DNA from 2 places in the Terriglobus sp. ADX1 genome. Region 1 is predicted to be linked to the other one. Evidence: riboswitches for the same ligand, from Rfam matches in the RefSeq annotation. Region 1 holds a riboswitch; the other holds the start of a gene.
The links. A riboswitch is a leader RNA that binds a small molecule or an ion and turns the genes downstream of it on or off. The one in region 1 is predicted to bind cobalamin.
Positions count from the first base shown of each region.

Region 2: it holds a riboswitch for cobalamin, as region 1 does, so the genes downstream of both, metE (5-methyltetrahydropteroyltriglutamate--homocysteine S-methyltransferase) here and JAO32_RS05665 (TonB-dependent receptor) in region 1, are expected to answer to the same signal.

Region 1 covers NZ_JAEDXV010000006.1:28,369-36,168, forward strand. The annotation lists gene JAO32_RS05640 (inorganic phosphate transporter) at 1-91, opposite strand, end outside; gene JAO32_RS05645 (DUF47 domain-containing protein) at 95-718, opposite strand; gene JAO32_RS05650 (ABC transporter ATP-binding protein) at 837-2,834, opposite strand; gene hemW (radical SAM family heme chaperone HemW) at 2,915-4,117, shown strand; gene JAO32_RS05660 (threonine aldolase family protein) at 4,147-5,193, shown strand; cobalamin riboswitch at 5,233-5,474, shown strand; gene JAO32_RS05665 (TonB-dependent receptor) at 5,512-7,800, shown strand, end outside.
Region 2 covers NZ_JAEDXV010000006.1:155,853-163,652, reverse strand. The annotation lists gene metE (5-methyltetrahydropteroyltriglutamate--homocysteine S-methyltransferase) at 1-1,133, opposite strand, end outside; gene JAO32_RS06210 (hypothetical protein) at 1,170-1,307, shown strand; cobalamin riboswitch at 1,282-1,425, opposite strand; gene JAO32_RS06205 (DUF6454 family protein) at 1,414-2,208, shown strand; gene JAO32_RS06200 (DNA polymerase III subunit) at 2,212-3,330, opposite strand; gene JAO32_RS06195 (sensor domain-containing phosphodiesterase) at 3,506-5,722, shown strand; gene JAO32_RS06190 (TIGR03435 family protein) at 5,737-6,480, opposite strand; gene JAO32_RS06185 (cytochrome P450) at 6,546-7,800, opposite strand, start outside.

The DNA.
Region 1 (7,800 bases):
AGTTCGCCGCATCGTGCACGCCGTTGAGGAAGTCAAACCCCAGAGCGATGACGACCGTAATGATGACAAGAAGCAGAGGCGCTGCGTGCATGCGTCAGTCGTTCTTCAGAAGAATGCGCTCAATGGTGCGGCCAAGGTTGTCGAGGAGGTAGATCGCCTCGAGCATCAGGTCGTGGACCTCGCGCTTTTTCATGACCGAGATGGGATCCGGCTGGCCACTGTACAGTTCCACCAGAAACTTATCGCGGCTCTGGCGGGCAGCTTCTTCCTGGCGGCCGATTTCGTCCAGATTGCCGCGGAGTTCGCTGAGTTTCGCCTTTTTGCGCAGGCGGTTCAGCGTAGCTGAAACCTCAGACGCCATGGTGTCAATGGCCGTGGTGTGTGCGCGCAGGGAGGGGTGCATCTCCTCAAGCCGGTAGAGTTCCATGCGGCGGCCAGCCGAGGCGATGACAGCAATCGCCTCGTAAATGCGGCTGGTGAGTTCGAGGATGTCTTCGCGGTCGAACGGGGTGATGAAAGCGGTGTCGAGCCGGAGGAGCGTTTCGCGCATGACGCGGTGCGCTTCATGGCGGCTTTGCTCCATTTTGGCGACGTGACCGTTCGTGCCAGGCCAGAGATTCATGCTTCCAGCGAGTTGGTCAGAGACCACCACCAGGCACTTGCCAAGTTGCTCAAAGTGGTCAAAAAAACTTCTGTCCTGTGGCATCACGCTGAACATGCTTGCGTTCTTCTCCTCCTGCGTTGCGTTTCTGAGCGCAGGCACCCGGGCAAGAATAGCGCACCGGACGGGGTAAATCGTAGTGTTGTGTTGGTTTTTTGCAGAACTGTAACAATCGTCAGTCGCCGGGCTGCAGCCGCAGGGCGTCGATCGCCAGTGGGACTGCGGTGGTTTCCTGATCCTTATACTGGAGGCGGTATAGACGCCAATACAGGCCGCGGTGGGCCAGAAGCTCGTTGTGGGTGCCGCTCTCGCGGAGCTTGCCCTTGTGCATCACCAGGATTTTGTCTGCACTCTGGATGGTCGATAATCGGTGCGCGATGACGAAGGATGTCCGGCCCGTGATCATCTTTTCCAGCGCGGAACGGACGCGGAGTTCGGTGTCCGTGTCGACGGAGGAGGTGGCCTCGTCGAGGATGAGGATCTCCGGGCGGTGCGCCAGGGCACGGGCGAAGCTGATCAGCTGCTTCTGGCCGGTGGAGAGGGTGGCGCCGCGTTCCTGCATGGGCTCATTGAAGCCCTGGGGAAGGGTGCGGATGTAGTCGCCGATGTTGACCTCGTCGGCGGCGCGTTCCACTTCCGCATCGGTGATCCATTCGGAGCCGAGGCGGATGTTGGATTTGACCGTGCCCGTGAACAGGAAGGCATCTTGAAGCACGACGCCGAAGCGTTTGCGAAGTGCTTCCAGCGGCATCTGACGGACGTCCATGCCGTCGACGAGAACACTGCCGTGCTGCACGTCGTAGAAGCGCATCATCAAGGCGGTGATGGTGGTTTTGCCCGCGCCGGTGTGGCCCACAACCGCTGCGGTTTCGCCCTTGGCGACATTGAAAGAGACGCCGCGAAGAATCCACTCCACGTCAGGAATTGAGGCGAGGTCCTCGTCAGTCCGCGCGAGTGCGAGGGAGGCTTTCTGCTCCTCGGTCAATGTTTGGTATGTGAACCAGACGTTGCGGAACTCAATGGCGCAAGGTTCGCCGTGCGGCGGTTCAACAGCGGTGGAGGGAGAGACGATCTCCGGCTCCGTGTCGATGAGTTTGAAGACGCGCTCGCTGGCGGCCATGGCAGCCTGCAGGATGTTGTACTTTTCACTGAGATCCTGGATGGGGCGGAAGAAGCGTTGCGCGTACTGCATAAACGCCAGCAGCACGCCTACGGTGACTGCGCGGCCAAAGAATGTGGCTCCATGCAGAACGCCGAAACCGCCCTTCCAGAGCACCATGGCGATGGCGATGGTGCTGAGCAGTTCCACTGCGGGGTAGTACAGCGAGTACGCCTGCACCTGATCGACGTAGGCGTCTCGATGTTCGGCGTTGATGAGGGTGAAATCGTCATAGGCACGCTGTTCGCGGTTGAAGAGCTGCACGATGCTCATGCCGCTGACGTGTTCCTGCGTGTAAGCGTTGATCTTGGCGATAGCTACGCGGATGCGGCGATAGCTGCTGCGGACGGCAATACGGAAGAGGCGTGTCGCGTAGCCAATGAGCGGCAGTACCGACAGCGTAAGCAGCGCCAGTGGCCAACTGAGCCACAGCATGATGCCCACGATGAAGATCAGTACAAACACGTCTTCAAAGATGGCGAGAACGCCGCTGGTGAACATTTCGTTCAGTGCATCGATGTCGCTGGTGACGCGGGTGACGAGGCGGCCTACGGGATTACGGTCGTAAAAGCCGACGTCCATGCGTTGCAGATGGCGGAAGATCTGCGAACGCATATCAAACATAATGCGCTGGCCAGTCCACTGCATCAGGTAGGTCTGCATGAATTCCAGCGCGTAGCTGAGCAGTAAGGCGCAGAGATAGAGCGCCGCGCATTCGGTGATGCCGACGAGGGGTTGCGGGCTGAGATGGCGCGCAAACCATCCGGGTACAAACGTGGTGTTGTGGCCCGTCATGTAGCGGTCTGTCGCTACGAGGACAAGATATGGGCCGACGACATCCGCGCCTGCTTTGAGCAGGATAGAGGCAAAGCTGAGGCCAGCATGGCCCGCGTAAGGGCGCATGTAGGTCAGCAGACGCTTCATCAGGCGGCTGTCATACGCTTTGCCCAGCACCTCTTCGTCGTGTGTGGACTTTGCCGCGGTTTTCGGCTTCTCTTTGCTTTTCTTGGCCATGCGCTTGTCTGATTGTAGATGTCTTTGTGGCACGCTTCGGCTCACGATTTTTACAGCACATACATGGGAAAATAGAAACGATGCACCCCCACGACGCCACGCTCGGCCTGTATGTGTCTGTGCCGTTCTGCCGGCAGAAGTGTACTTTCTGTAACTTCGCCTCGGACGCGTTTCCCCCGGCGCGGATGGCGGCTTATGTCGAACGGCTTGCAGCGGAAATTGAAGCGTCGCGTGAATTTGCCGCGCAACATCAGCTCACCATCCCGCAGCGGGTGAATTCCGTATTTCTGGGTGGCGGAACGCCTTCGCTGCTGGAACCGGAGCAGATGGCGCGAGTCTTTGCAGCACTGCGCGCGGCCTATCCCATGGAGCAGGACGCGGAGATTACCGTAGAGGCGGCTCCGGGGCAGATTTCAGATGAGCTGCTGGATGTGCTGCTGCAGAGCGGCGTGAACCGTGTTTCGTTGGGCGTGCAGAGTTTTGTCGATGCGGAATCGCGTGCCGTGGGACGCGTGCATACGGGTGACGCTTGCCTTGCGGAGTTGAAGCGTTTGCGTGCCGCGGGGATTCGCAACCTGAATGTGGATCTGATTGCAGGATTACCGCACCAGACGGTTGAGTCTTGGTCGCATTCCTTGCAGACGGCGATTGGCTCTGATGTGGAGCATGTGTCGGTCTACATGCTGGAAGTGGATGAGGACTCGCGGCTGGGGCGTGAACTGATTGGCCCCGGTGTTCGCTATGGAGCGCATGCTGCACCGACGGATTCGCTGGTGACGGATTTGTATGCTCAGGCTTGCGAAACATTTGATGCCGCAGGGCTGGCGCAGTATGAGATCTCGAACTTTGCGCGTCCAGGCTATGAGTCGCGGCATAACCTGAGGTACTGGAAGCGTGATGCGTATTTCGGCTTCGGGCTGGATGCGCATTCCATGCTGCGCTCACAAGCGGATGGACGCGCCTCGCGCTTTGCCAACGGCGATGAACTCGATCCCTACATTGCAGGCAACGAAGCCGTTGAAGTGGAACACATCGACATGCTGGGCGAGTGGGAAGAGAGTATCTTCCTGGGACTGCGGTTGGTGGAAGGCGTTTCCATTGCGGAGCTACGGGAATCGTTTCCTGCCGCTTGGCTGGATGCTTTTGTAGAGCGTGTGCAGAGCCTGCAGTGCGATGAACTGATGCGGTTGGAAGATGGCCGCACCATGCTGACCCAGCAGGGACGCATCGTGTCATCGAGCATCTTCGGCGAATTGCTGGCGGATGAGCCAGCCGTGGCATGAGTGCTCCCAAAAGATTAGGAGAAGTAACGATGGAAGTAATTGACCTGCGCAGCGACACCGTGACCAAGCCTACGCCGGAGATGCGTGCGGCTATGGCATCTGCCGAAGTGGGCGATGACGTGTACAGCGAAGACCCGACGGTGAATCGCCTGGAAGAGCGCGCTGCAGAGGTCTTTGGCATGGAAGCGGCGATTTTTGTCCCTACCGGATCGATGGGGAACCAGATTGCTCTGCGTCTGCACACAGAGCCGGGAAGGGAAGTCGTCTGCGAATCGCGTGCGCATGTGCTGGATTGGGAGATGGGCATGGCTGCAATGTTCAGCGGATGCCAGCTTCGTACAGTGCAGGGGCAGCGCGGCATTCTTCGCTGGAAGGATATTGAGCCGGCGCTTGCCACAACGGGTTTGTATTACAAGGCGCAGACAGGCCTGATCTGGGTAGAGAACACGCACAACATGGCAGGTGGATCGGTCACACCGCTTGCGGTGATGCGCGAGCTTCGCGATGGTGCGCATGGTCGCGGATTGCCGATTCATTTGGATGGTGCGCGTGTTTTTAATGCCGCCACCGCGTTGAAGACAGATGTAGCCACACTCACCGCAGGCTACGACTCCGTGAACTTCTGCTTGTCGAAAGGACTGTGCGCACCGGTGGGATCGCTGCTGGTGAGCTCACGCAAGAACATCGACAAGGCGAGGCGCATTCGCAAGGCGCTGGGTGGTGGCATGCGTCAGGCTGGCGTGCTGGCCGCGGCTGGATTGATTGCGCTGGATGTGATGTCAAAGCGGCTGGATGACGACCACGCCAATGCAAAGCTGCTGGCACAGCAGATCGCGGGAGTCGAAGGTATCTCTGTCGATCCCGCGGAAGTGGAGACAAACATTGTCATCTTCCGCACGGAGTTTGACGCGCCTGCTTATGTCGCTTTGCTGAAAGAGCGTGGTGTGCTGGCCAGCGCGATTAATGGAAATACAGTTCGTTTTGTTACGCATCATGATGTAAGCGGTGAACAATGCGCGCGTGCTGGCGAGATTGCCGTAGAGGTTGCTGCTCAGATGCTTCTTAAAACCGCATAAAACACGGCGTTTACGCGGTACACTGGCAATACACGTTTTGGTGCAATTCTAAAGAGGGATTGCTTTCTTCAACACAAGCGCAGCGGAATGCATTGGGAAGCGCGGTGAGAATCCGCCACTGCCCCGCAACTGTAAGCGCGCATCTTCGGAAATGCTTTTCGGAGACATATTCTTTCGTGACACGGCTATCACTGCGTAAGTGGGAAGACGGCATGTGCGAGATACGAAAGCAATGTGCGATGCGCGTAAGTCAGGAGACCGATTCCACTGCTGGTTGTAAGCCATGCTCCCGCGGGGGAAGCAGAGGAGAATTCTGATATGTATCGCATCGCTCAGAAGCGACGCGCGGCCGCGCAATTGTGCGCAGTTGCTGTGTGCGCCTTTACTGCATCGGTTGCACACGCTGTTGTTGTCCGCGGCGTCGTCCGCGATCCGCTGGGACGTCCTATCACCGTTGCACATGTGCGACTGGTCAAAGGGACGCAGGTGGTGGCATCCACTGTCACGCAGCCAGATGGTTCTTTTGAAATTCGCTCCACGGAAGATGGTCGCTTCCTCTTGATTGCGGATGCGCCAACATTCTCTCCGCAGGTGAGCGATACGTTTTATGGGCGGCAATGGGACCTGGTGCAGAAAAATCTGCAACTGTCGATCAGCTCCATCAAGCAGGACATTACCGTAACTGCGACAGGCGAACCGACGCCCGTGCAGCAGACCAGCGCCAGCGTGTCGTTGATCGACCCTCAGGCTTTGAGCACGCGTGCTGGCGTGGTGAATGAGCTTCGTCTGCAGCCCGGTGTAGCGATGGTGCAGACCGGGCAGTATGGCGGAGTAACGTCAATGTTTGTGCGTGGCGCAAACTCTGATGCAAACAAAGTGCTGATTGACGATGTGCCTGCGAACGATGTGGGTGGTGTGTTTGATTACGGCACGGTATCGTCTACTGCGCTTTCCACGATCGAGACACATCGCGGGCCCGACAGCATTCTGTACGGAACCGATGCACGCGCCGGCGTGGTTCGTTTTGAAACGCCGCATGGAGCCACATTGAAGCCCGTGCTGACGTACTCCGGCGATGCGGGCAATCTGCACACGTGGCGTAATGAGGGCACTCTCTCCGGTACGTATGGCAAGGCCGATTACTTCGGCGCTTTCTCGCGCTTTGATAGCTCCAATGCTTTGCCGAATGATCGTTATCACGCTGCAACCGCTGCGGCGAACCTAGGGTACAGCTTCAGCGCGAATACAAGCGTTCGCGGCACCGTGCGTAATTCAGTGAGTGCTGTGGGGATTCCGGGTGCATGGGACTTCCAGGGGCTTGCGCAGAACGGTAAGCAAGCCGATCAGGATACGTACTTCAGCGGTGTGCTGGATGACACACGCGGCAACGGTTGGCACAACACGCTCCGCTACATTGGCGCACGGAAGCGTGAGCAGTCTCGTTACTTTGCCGCTGTAGGCACGCCGGATGGCTACGGCGAATATTTTGGCAACACGGTGACGATTCGCGGTGCCAACGGAACGAAGGCCACAGGTCAGGTCATCGTTGGTTATGACCCATTTCCTACTTACTACGAGATGGTGAACAATCGCGATGGGCTGGACTATCGCACCAGCTATAGCTTCAATCGCCATTTAACCTTGCTGGGCGGCTTCCGATTCCAGGATGAGCGCGGTGCGTATCGCTATCCGCTGTATGGCGAAAACGACCAGGTGGGTCGCAGCAATTACGACTACACGCTGGAACTGCATGGTGATGCGTGGCATCGGTTGTTTTATACCGTTGGTGGAGCGATCCAGCGTAACTCACTGTATGGAACCGAGGGCCAGCCCCAGATCGGGCTTTCGTACTACGCTCTGCAACCGGGACGCGGATGGTTTCATGGCACACGTCTTCGCTTCCAGTTTGCGAAGGGTGTGCAGGAACCAAGTCTGAATGCGCAGCTTTCATCGCTCTATCAGAAGCTGATTGCGATTGGAGATCCCGCGGATATTACGAAGTTCAACGTAAGTCCGATCGGCGCGCAGCGCAGCCGCGTGTATGAGGGCGGAGTGGATCAGAATATTTATTCTGACCGCGCCATTCTGCATGTGACTTATTTTCATTCCTCGTACGGACGCGGAACGGAAGGCGTTCCAGTGACATTGTTCAACGCGTATTTCCACCAGAACCTGCCGGTGGCGTTGGGTAGCTTCTATCTCAATTCGCTGGATACGCGTTCTGTAGGCGTGGAGTCGTGGTTTGAGTACCAGGTTACGAATCACCTCTTCCTGCGTGCTGGATATACGTATCAGGATTCACTGGTGAAGCAGTCGTTCTCCAGCGATGCACTGGCGGCGTTGGGTGGCTCCACGACGATTAACCCGAACTATCCCGGCATTCCCATTGGGCAGTATTCGCCGCTGGTCGGACAGCGTCCGTTCCGTCGTCCGCCGCAGACAGGCTTCTTCCTGGCTCAGTACACGACAGCAAAGTGGTCAGCGGCTGTGAAGGGCGCGGTTGCTTCGCGGGCGGATGATTCCACCTTTATCGATGCCTATTCCAACTCGTCGTTCGATAATTCCATGCTGCTTCCCAACCGGAATCTTGATCCCGGATTTACGAAG
Region 2 (7,800 bases), 130 kb from region 1:
GCTACATTCGCCGTGAATGCTTCTTCGTCAGAAGAAGCAAGCGCCGCGATCTCTGCGAGTTTCTCTTCTGCGAAACGCAGCCAGCTTTTGACGCGCACTGGCAGCTTGGTTTCGCTTCGCAAATCATGCGGTACGTGCAGCAACGAGCACGACGGGGCAAAAATAACGCGCTCTGCTCCCAGCTTGGCAATAGCCTTTGAGAGAAACTCGCGCGCAACGGCAAAATCTGTTAGCCAGATGTTGCGGCCTTCCACCACACCGAGACTCAGAATCTGCTCCGGTGCGAGCACAGCAAGAACCTCGTCAAACTGTTGTGGCGCACGAACTAGATCAATATGGATGCCTGCGGTGCGTGCTTCAACAGCGAGTGGCAGATTGTTGCCGAGACGATCGAAGTAGGTAGTCAATACCAGCTTGATTGGAACCTTCTTCAGTTCCGCATACGCGGTGCGGAAAAACTCTGCTGCGCCTTGGGGGAGATCAGTAGCGAGGATCGGTTCGTCGATCTGAACCCACTCAATGTTCTGCTGTTCCAGTGCCTGAAGAACAGACTTGTAAGCAGCCACGACCTTATCTGCGAGCGTGAAGGGATCAAAGCCATCTACGCCCTTGCCGAGGAGAAGCAGGGTCAGAGGTCCGATGAGGACAGGGCGAGGCTCGATGCCGAGTGCACGCGCCTCTGCAATTTCATTCAGCAGCTTCGTTGTGTCGACTGTGAAGGGAAGTTCGGCGCTCCATTCGGGTACCAGGTAGTGGTAGTTCGTATCGAACCACTTGGTCATCTCCATGGCGGTTTGTTCTTTGCTGTTACGGGCCATGCTGAAGTAGCGTTCCAGCGTGACCTTGCCGTTGCCAAAGCGCTCGGGCGTAGCGCCAATCAGAACCAACGTGTCCAGCACCTGGTCATAAAGCGAGAAATCGTTAGCTGGAATGAAGTCGATGCCCGCAGACTGCTGGAGCTTCCAATGCTCCGCACGAAGAGTTGCAGCGGTTTCCAGAAGTTCGGCTTCGGTGCGCTTGCCCGTCCAGAATCCCTCCAGAGCAAACTTCAGTTCGCGCTGCCGTCCCATGCGCGGGAAGCCGAGGTTTGCTGTCTTCAGCTTGGGAAGTGTTGTAAGTGCCTGTGTTGCCATTTTCGGTTCTCTCCTAAGTACCTGAGGGAACCACCCATGCGCAGGCATGCAACAACGCGCGTAAACGCACGAAAGCAGGCAGTGGTCACCGTTCCAATCCACGAGAGCGGTAGCCTCAAGCGCACCCACGGTCAGCGTTTCAACGCTTCCATGGTGGTGGCGGCAGGCCGGTAGTCGGACTTGGGGAAATAACGATTTCCCATCACCGTTGCGGGACAGCGCCGGATTCACACCAGCTTCCCCGTTTAACAAGCTGTCCGAAGACAGCCTGACCTGCACGATGACAGTTTACCGAATCGCTTATGCTGATCGCATGATGTTGCGAGTAATGATGATGGTTCTTGGCTTGTCGCTTCCAGTTGCCGCGCAAGTGCAGGGCATTGAGCATGCGCGGATGGCAGACGTGCAGGTGCTGCAGGGCACGGTGTTTCATGTGCAGGGCATCGATCTGGATAAGGAACACATCTGGGTAACATCTGTAGATTCCAATACGCACATAGGCTATCTGCATCAGTTCAACCGGAAGACAGGCGTGTTTGAGCGGCAGGTGGATGTTACCGATGGCGAGCGCTATCACCCTGGCGGATTTTCCATCAGCGGCGATTCCATCTGGGTTCCTGTGGCGGAGTACAAACCAAACAGCAGCGCGACATTACTCGAACTGGATAAGAAAACGCTGAAGGTCAAACGCAAGATCTCCGTTGCGGATCACATCGGTTGTGTTGCGGTCACAAAAGACTCGCTCATTGCAGGCAACTGGGGTAGTCGCAAGTTGTATGTCCTTGGCATGGATGGCAAAGTGATTCGCGTGATCGATACGCCATCGCAGAACCAATATCAGGACATCAAGTTTGTAAACGGGATGCTGGTGGGCGGTGGCAATCTGACGAAGACTACCGGCGCGCTCGACTGGTACGAATGGCCGTCGATGAAGCCTGTGCGTTCCCTTGCATCAGGAACGACGGATCGTGGTCGTCTTTACAGCGCGGAAGGCATGACACTCAAAGGCAATGACCTGTACCTGTTGCCAGAGGACGGTCCCACGCGGGTCTTTCACTTTGTCATCGACAAATAATACTTAGCGGCGACCGCTGGACATGGATTCTGCGAAAGCATCCAGTGACAACGAACGTAACAAATTGCGACGCATGCCGCTGATGACCTGATCCATGCCGCGCAAAGCGTTCTCCAACCATTCGAAGGTGACAGAGTCGGAAAGCGTGTCGAGATCGCGCCGCATATCCACGTTCCGGATGCGGTCCGGTACGCCACTGCGTAGGAGCAACAGGTCTTCGAGAAGTCCTGCCAGTGCGGCCAGCATGGCTTGTGTCTTCTGCTGTCCATCCGCGCCAGCACGATACGTTTCCGTGGTCTTGAACAGGTCCGTGTGGTCCGCATCAAGCACGGCAGAGCGCAACAGAATCATGGCGTCACCGCGCGCTGTTAGATAACTTTCAAGATCAAAGCTCAGAGCTTTGCCTGCTGCACCCTGCGCCAGACGCGCAATCAAAGCGCGTTGTGCTGGCTTTACCTCGGGCTTTCGTGTGGCAAGCAGTTCTTCAATCTCTGCGGCGGACAACGCCCCAAGACGAACCGGCGCGCAGCGGCTGCGGATGGTGGGTAGCAGTTCGCCCGGATGCTCCGCCATGAGAATAATGTGTGCGTAAGCAGGCGGTTCCTCCAGCACCTTTAGAAGACTGTTTGCCGCCTCTTTCATGAAAGCGGCAGAAGGGAACAGATAAACGCGGCTCTTTGCCTCGCCCGGCAAGGAATAGATGCTGTGAATCAGTGTGCGCACCTGTCCGAGCTTGACCAGAAGCTGCGGCGGGTCAGGCGGAAGAATGAGCACATCTGGGTGCGTTTGAATCAGGACACGCGTTTCTTTCTTGTCTGTCTCGCGAAGCTCTTCTCGCGCGGCTACGGCAGCATCCACCATCGCAGGCAGGTCCATTGCCTCTGCAATGCGCGTACAGTTGCGGCAATGTCCACAAAAGTCGGCGAGGTCGCCGTCGGCATGGGCTTCACGCGGCTGATTTTCGCAAAGCAGCGACATCGTTAGCAGCAACGAAAGAGTGTACTTACCGCTGCCTGCGGGGCCACTCAGCAGGATGGAAGACGGCAGCCGTCCTGAGGCAATGGCCCGGCGAAGATGCACCACCGTAGCGGCGTTGCCCACGAAATCAGAAAAGCGAAACATCCCTTCCAGCATACGGCGTAACGAAGATTTCGTTTCGAACAGAAGCTGTTGTTACATTTCGGTGGCGGCGGAACGTCATGGCATACGCGGGCTTGTTTCCTGTGCTATACATACCAAGTCTGTCCTGTTGATTCCGCGAAGTACGCGTTTCGTAAGGTGCAGGAGGCTGTCCACAATGGCTTCAACAGATGGGTGGGTTCCAGCGCCGCTTCCTTACAACGAAGCCGAGCGCCTTCGCGTTCTTAAAAGTTACTGCGTCCTGGATAGTGAGCCGGAACCGGGTTTCGATCACTTAACGCAGTTAGCGGCGGAACTCTTCCGGGTGCCGATCGTATTGATCTCGCTGATTGACGAGCAACGCCAGTTTTTCAAATCTGCCATCGGGATCAACTTCCGCGAGAGTCCGCGCGACACATCGTTTTGCGCCTATTCGATTCTGGGAAACGAACCGCTGGTGGTTCTAGATGCGCAGGAGAACGAATGCTTCCGAACCAATCCTTTTGTGACGGGAGAGCCGAATATCCGGTTTTATGCAGGAGCGCCTCTCATTGGACGCGACGGCATGATGTTAGGCGGGTTCTCCATCATCGACCAGAAACCGCGCAGCGAATTTTCAGAGCGTGACCTTGCATGCCTGAAACAATTCGCCGCTTTGACGGTTCTCACCATGGAGCATCGCCTTTACCCGGAACGGCTATCGCGCATAGGCGATGAGATTGTGCAGGCGAACGAACGCTTCAAGCTCGCAACACAAGCCACAACAGAAGGTATCTGGGACTGGGATTGCGTCCGCGATTCCTTGTATCTTTCGGGCCGTATCCGGTCCATGGTGGGAGAAGAAGCTACGGATTGCTACGTGGGCATTGACGATTGGATGGGAAGAATTCATCCCGCCGATAAGCCGCGCGTCAACACGCTTGCCGATATGCGCGCCAGCCGCGAGCTTTCGTTCTACAACGAATATCGCGTTAGCCACGCGGATGGTCGCTGGCGGTGGATTGCGAACCGCGGCATTGCTGTCAGAAACAGCGCGGGGGAACCTGTGCGTTTGGTAGGCGCGATGGTGGACATCACCGAGCGCAAGACCGTGGATGTGCTCACCGGTTTATCCACCAGAACCTATCTTCTGGAACATCTGGAAGGGTTAATGGATGCCGACACACACGCAGAAGAAAATTTTGCGGTCTATGTGATCAACCTTGATTCGTTCAAGTTATTAAACAGCGGTCTTGGCCGTGCGGCCGGAGACAACGTGCTGCGAGAGATTGGACTGCGACTTTCCAAGTTGGCATCGGTACACCCGGACAGCGTTGCGGCGCGTCTCTCCGCAGATGAATTTGCCGTTGTGCTGGGCGGAAAACACGACGAGCAGGAGGCGCTTCGCGTTGCCGAGGAACTCAGCACATTACTCGGAAGCTCCATCGCCCTGGATGACAAAAGAATTTCGCTCTCTGTAAGTATTGGACTTGCGACGTGTTCTCACCCCTGCGAAAGTGCGGCTGATCTGCTGCAATGCGCGGAGATTGCATTGGGTGAGGCGAAATTGCAGGGCGGTGGTAACTGGTTCCTCTTTGCTGAAACCATGCGCCACGGTATGCTTCGCCAGATCGAACTTTCTTCCGCGCTTCAAAAAGCCATTTCCAATGAAGAGTTGGAGGTCTATTACCAACCCAAGCTCCATCTGCCTTCGCGCAAGGTGATTGGATTTGAGGCGCTTGTGCGATGGCATCATCCCAAGTTCGGCATGATCTCCGCGGAAGAGTTCATCGGCATTGCCGAACAGTTTGACCTGATTGTGGAGTTGGGCACGCTGGTGTTGACGCGTGCCATTGAGCAGTTATCCCAATGGCGTGAGCATGGACTGGTAGACAACGATGTGTCCATGGCAGTGAATCTCTCGGCACTTCAGTTGGAGGATCAGCGACTGGGAAAGATGTTGCGAGAGCTTACGGGGAAGTATAGCGTTCCACCACAATGCATTTCACTGGAAGTGACAGAAGGCATCCTGATTGGCGATACGGAACGGGCCAACGCTCTTCTGGAAGAGCTGAAGAGCACCGGCGTCCTGCTGGATCTGGATGACTTTGGAACTGGTTATTCATCGCTCAGCTATCTGCAGCGATTCCCGTTTGATGGATTAAAGATCGATCGATCCTTCGTCATGAATATGCTGGAGAGTCGAGAAAAAGCTGCATTGGTGCGGTCCATTATCGCGCTGGCACATGCGTTGCATCTCAAAGTGACTGCAGAGGGGATAGAAACAGCGGAACAACTTGAACTGCTTCGCGAGATGGGTTGCGAATACGGTCAGGGCTATCTGTTCTCAAAGCCACTGCCTGCATCCGGTATGAATACCTTTCTCTCGACGGACGTAACAGCGCAGCTTCATTGATCCGTTTTGGATTGTTAGTTGTCGGATGGCTTTTCGATGTGATCGATTACCAATACCGGCATAGGCCCCTTCTGCGCTTCAAGACGCAATCCAAGCTGCTCGCGTATTGCGGTGACAAGTGACGGCAGATTGGTATCAGAGTTCTGATCGGGGCTCCAGTTCAGAACGAAATCGTAATTTCCTGTCAGGTCTGTCTGATCAATTACGTATCGACCTAGCTGATTGGCGAGGTTAGTCGACAGCTCCTGCATTGGCACACCATCGCCTTTCATGTTGACCATGGTTGCGGTCTTGCGGGTATTCATGCCGTGTCCAGGCGCGTCAGTGTGCGGAGTAACTTTTGGTTCGCCCTTGTCCCGAACCAGCACGTACACGGGCGACTCCCGTGTCTCCCAATGCGCTTTCAGGTGAAAGCGATCTGCAAGAAGAGATTGCAGCAGAACTTTGAATTGGGCCTGCGTGATGACGTTAGGAGAATCGATCTTGGCGCGAATGTCGAAGGCCTCTTCGTCATCCCAGTTCGGTGCGCCGGCAAGCTGGAATGACAACAGGCCATAAGCATTGCGCAGCAGCGTGCGAGCCGTCGCATTCACCGCGATAAACTGGCCGGGGCGCGTCAGGTCTAACTGCGTGTTGCGTTCTCCCGTGTGGTTTGGGTGAATAACGACAACGTCAAAAGACTCTGGTGCTTGTTGCGATGTGCCGAGCAAAGCAGCAAAGGCAACAACTGCTGTGCGAAGGTGCGCAAGGGCGTTCATATGGATCTATTACGCAGCAACATGTTTCGCCGGCCGCAGTTTCTTAATCGATTTCTAAGTGAAAATTAGCGCGCGTGTAGCGTCATGCGAAGTGGGTACTTTGGGCGAAGCGTAATCTTCTCTTCCACAGCCACAGGCTGACCTTCAATCCATGTCATTCGCCACTTTTGCGCGATGCTGGCCAGAAGTAACACGCCTTCCAGCCACGCAAAGCCTTCGCCAATGCACTGCCGCGGACCACCGCCGAAAGGGAAGTATTCAAACTTATCGCGCTTTGCTTTCTCTTCTTCCGTATGGCGCAGCGGATCGAACTTCAACGGATCAGGATAGAAACGAGCATCGCGCTGCAGAACGTACTGCGAGAGAAAGAAGTGTGTTCCGGGCGGCAGCAGGTACGGTCCAACCTCGATAGGCTCAGTTGATTTGCGTCCCATTGCCCAGGCAGGTGGGTACAGCCGCATGACCTCCGCGAAGACCATCTGCGTGTATTTCAGGTTTGCGTAGTCTTCCAGCGTCGCCGTGCGATCCCCTAAAACATCACGGACCTCTGCATACATGAGTTCCTGTTGTTCAGGATGCGATGACAGCAGATACCACGTCCACGAGAGTGCGTTTGCCGTGGTTTCGTACCCTGCAAGGAAGATTGTCAGAACTTCGTCCCGAAGCTGTTCATCGCTTAGCTCAGAGCCATCTTCATCGCGCGAGGCGAGCAACATGCTTAGCAGATCGTGACGGTCAGCGTGTTCTGGATCGGCTGCGTTCGCTGCCTTGCGTTCGCGGATGATGCGATTCACCACCTCATCCAGCTTTGCCCGTGATTTCGCGAAACTCCGCAAACCCGGAACAGGGATTCTGTATTTCAAAAACGCTTCCGCATTGGGAAAACCAATGAGGAAGTTATAGATCGCCATGATGCGATTGGTGTGCTCGTTGATCTGGCGGATGTCATCGTCGACTTCCGTAGCGAAGAGTGTGCGCGCAACGATGTCCAGCGACAACGTCATCATCTCCGCATTCATGTCGACGACATCGCCGTCATGCCAGCGGCTGCGCCATTGCTGCGCAGAACGCACCATCTCGTCGGCATAGTCATGGATTCGTTGACGATGGAACGCCGGAGCAACGATGCGTCGAGAGCGCTTGTGAATGGGGTCATCGCTTGTGAGCAAACCTTCACCAAGCAAAATCTTCAGGCGAGTGATGGTCCGTTCGCGCACAAACTTGTTGGCCTGATTCACCAGCACTTCGCGAATCGCGGCCGGATCGTTCAGGAAGACAACATGGTTGCCAAAAAGCATGTAGTGCGAGATGGGACCGCAC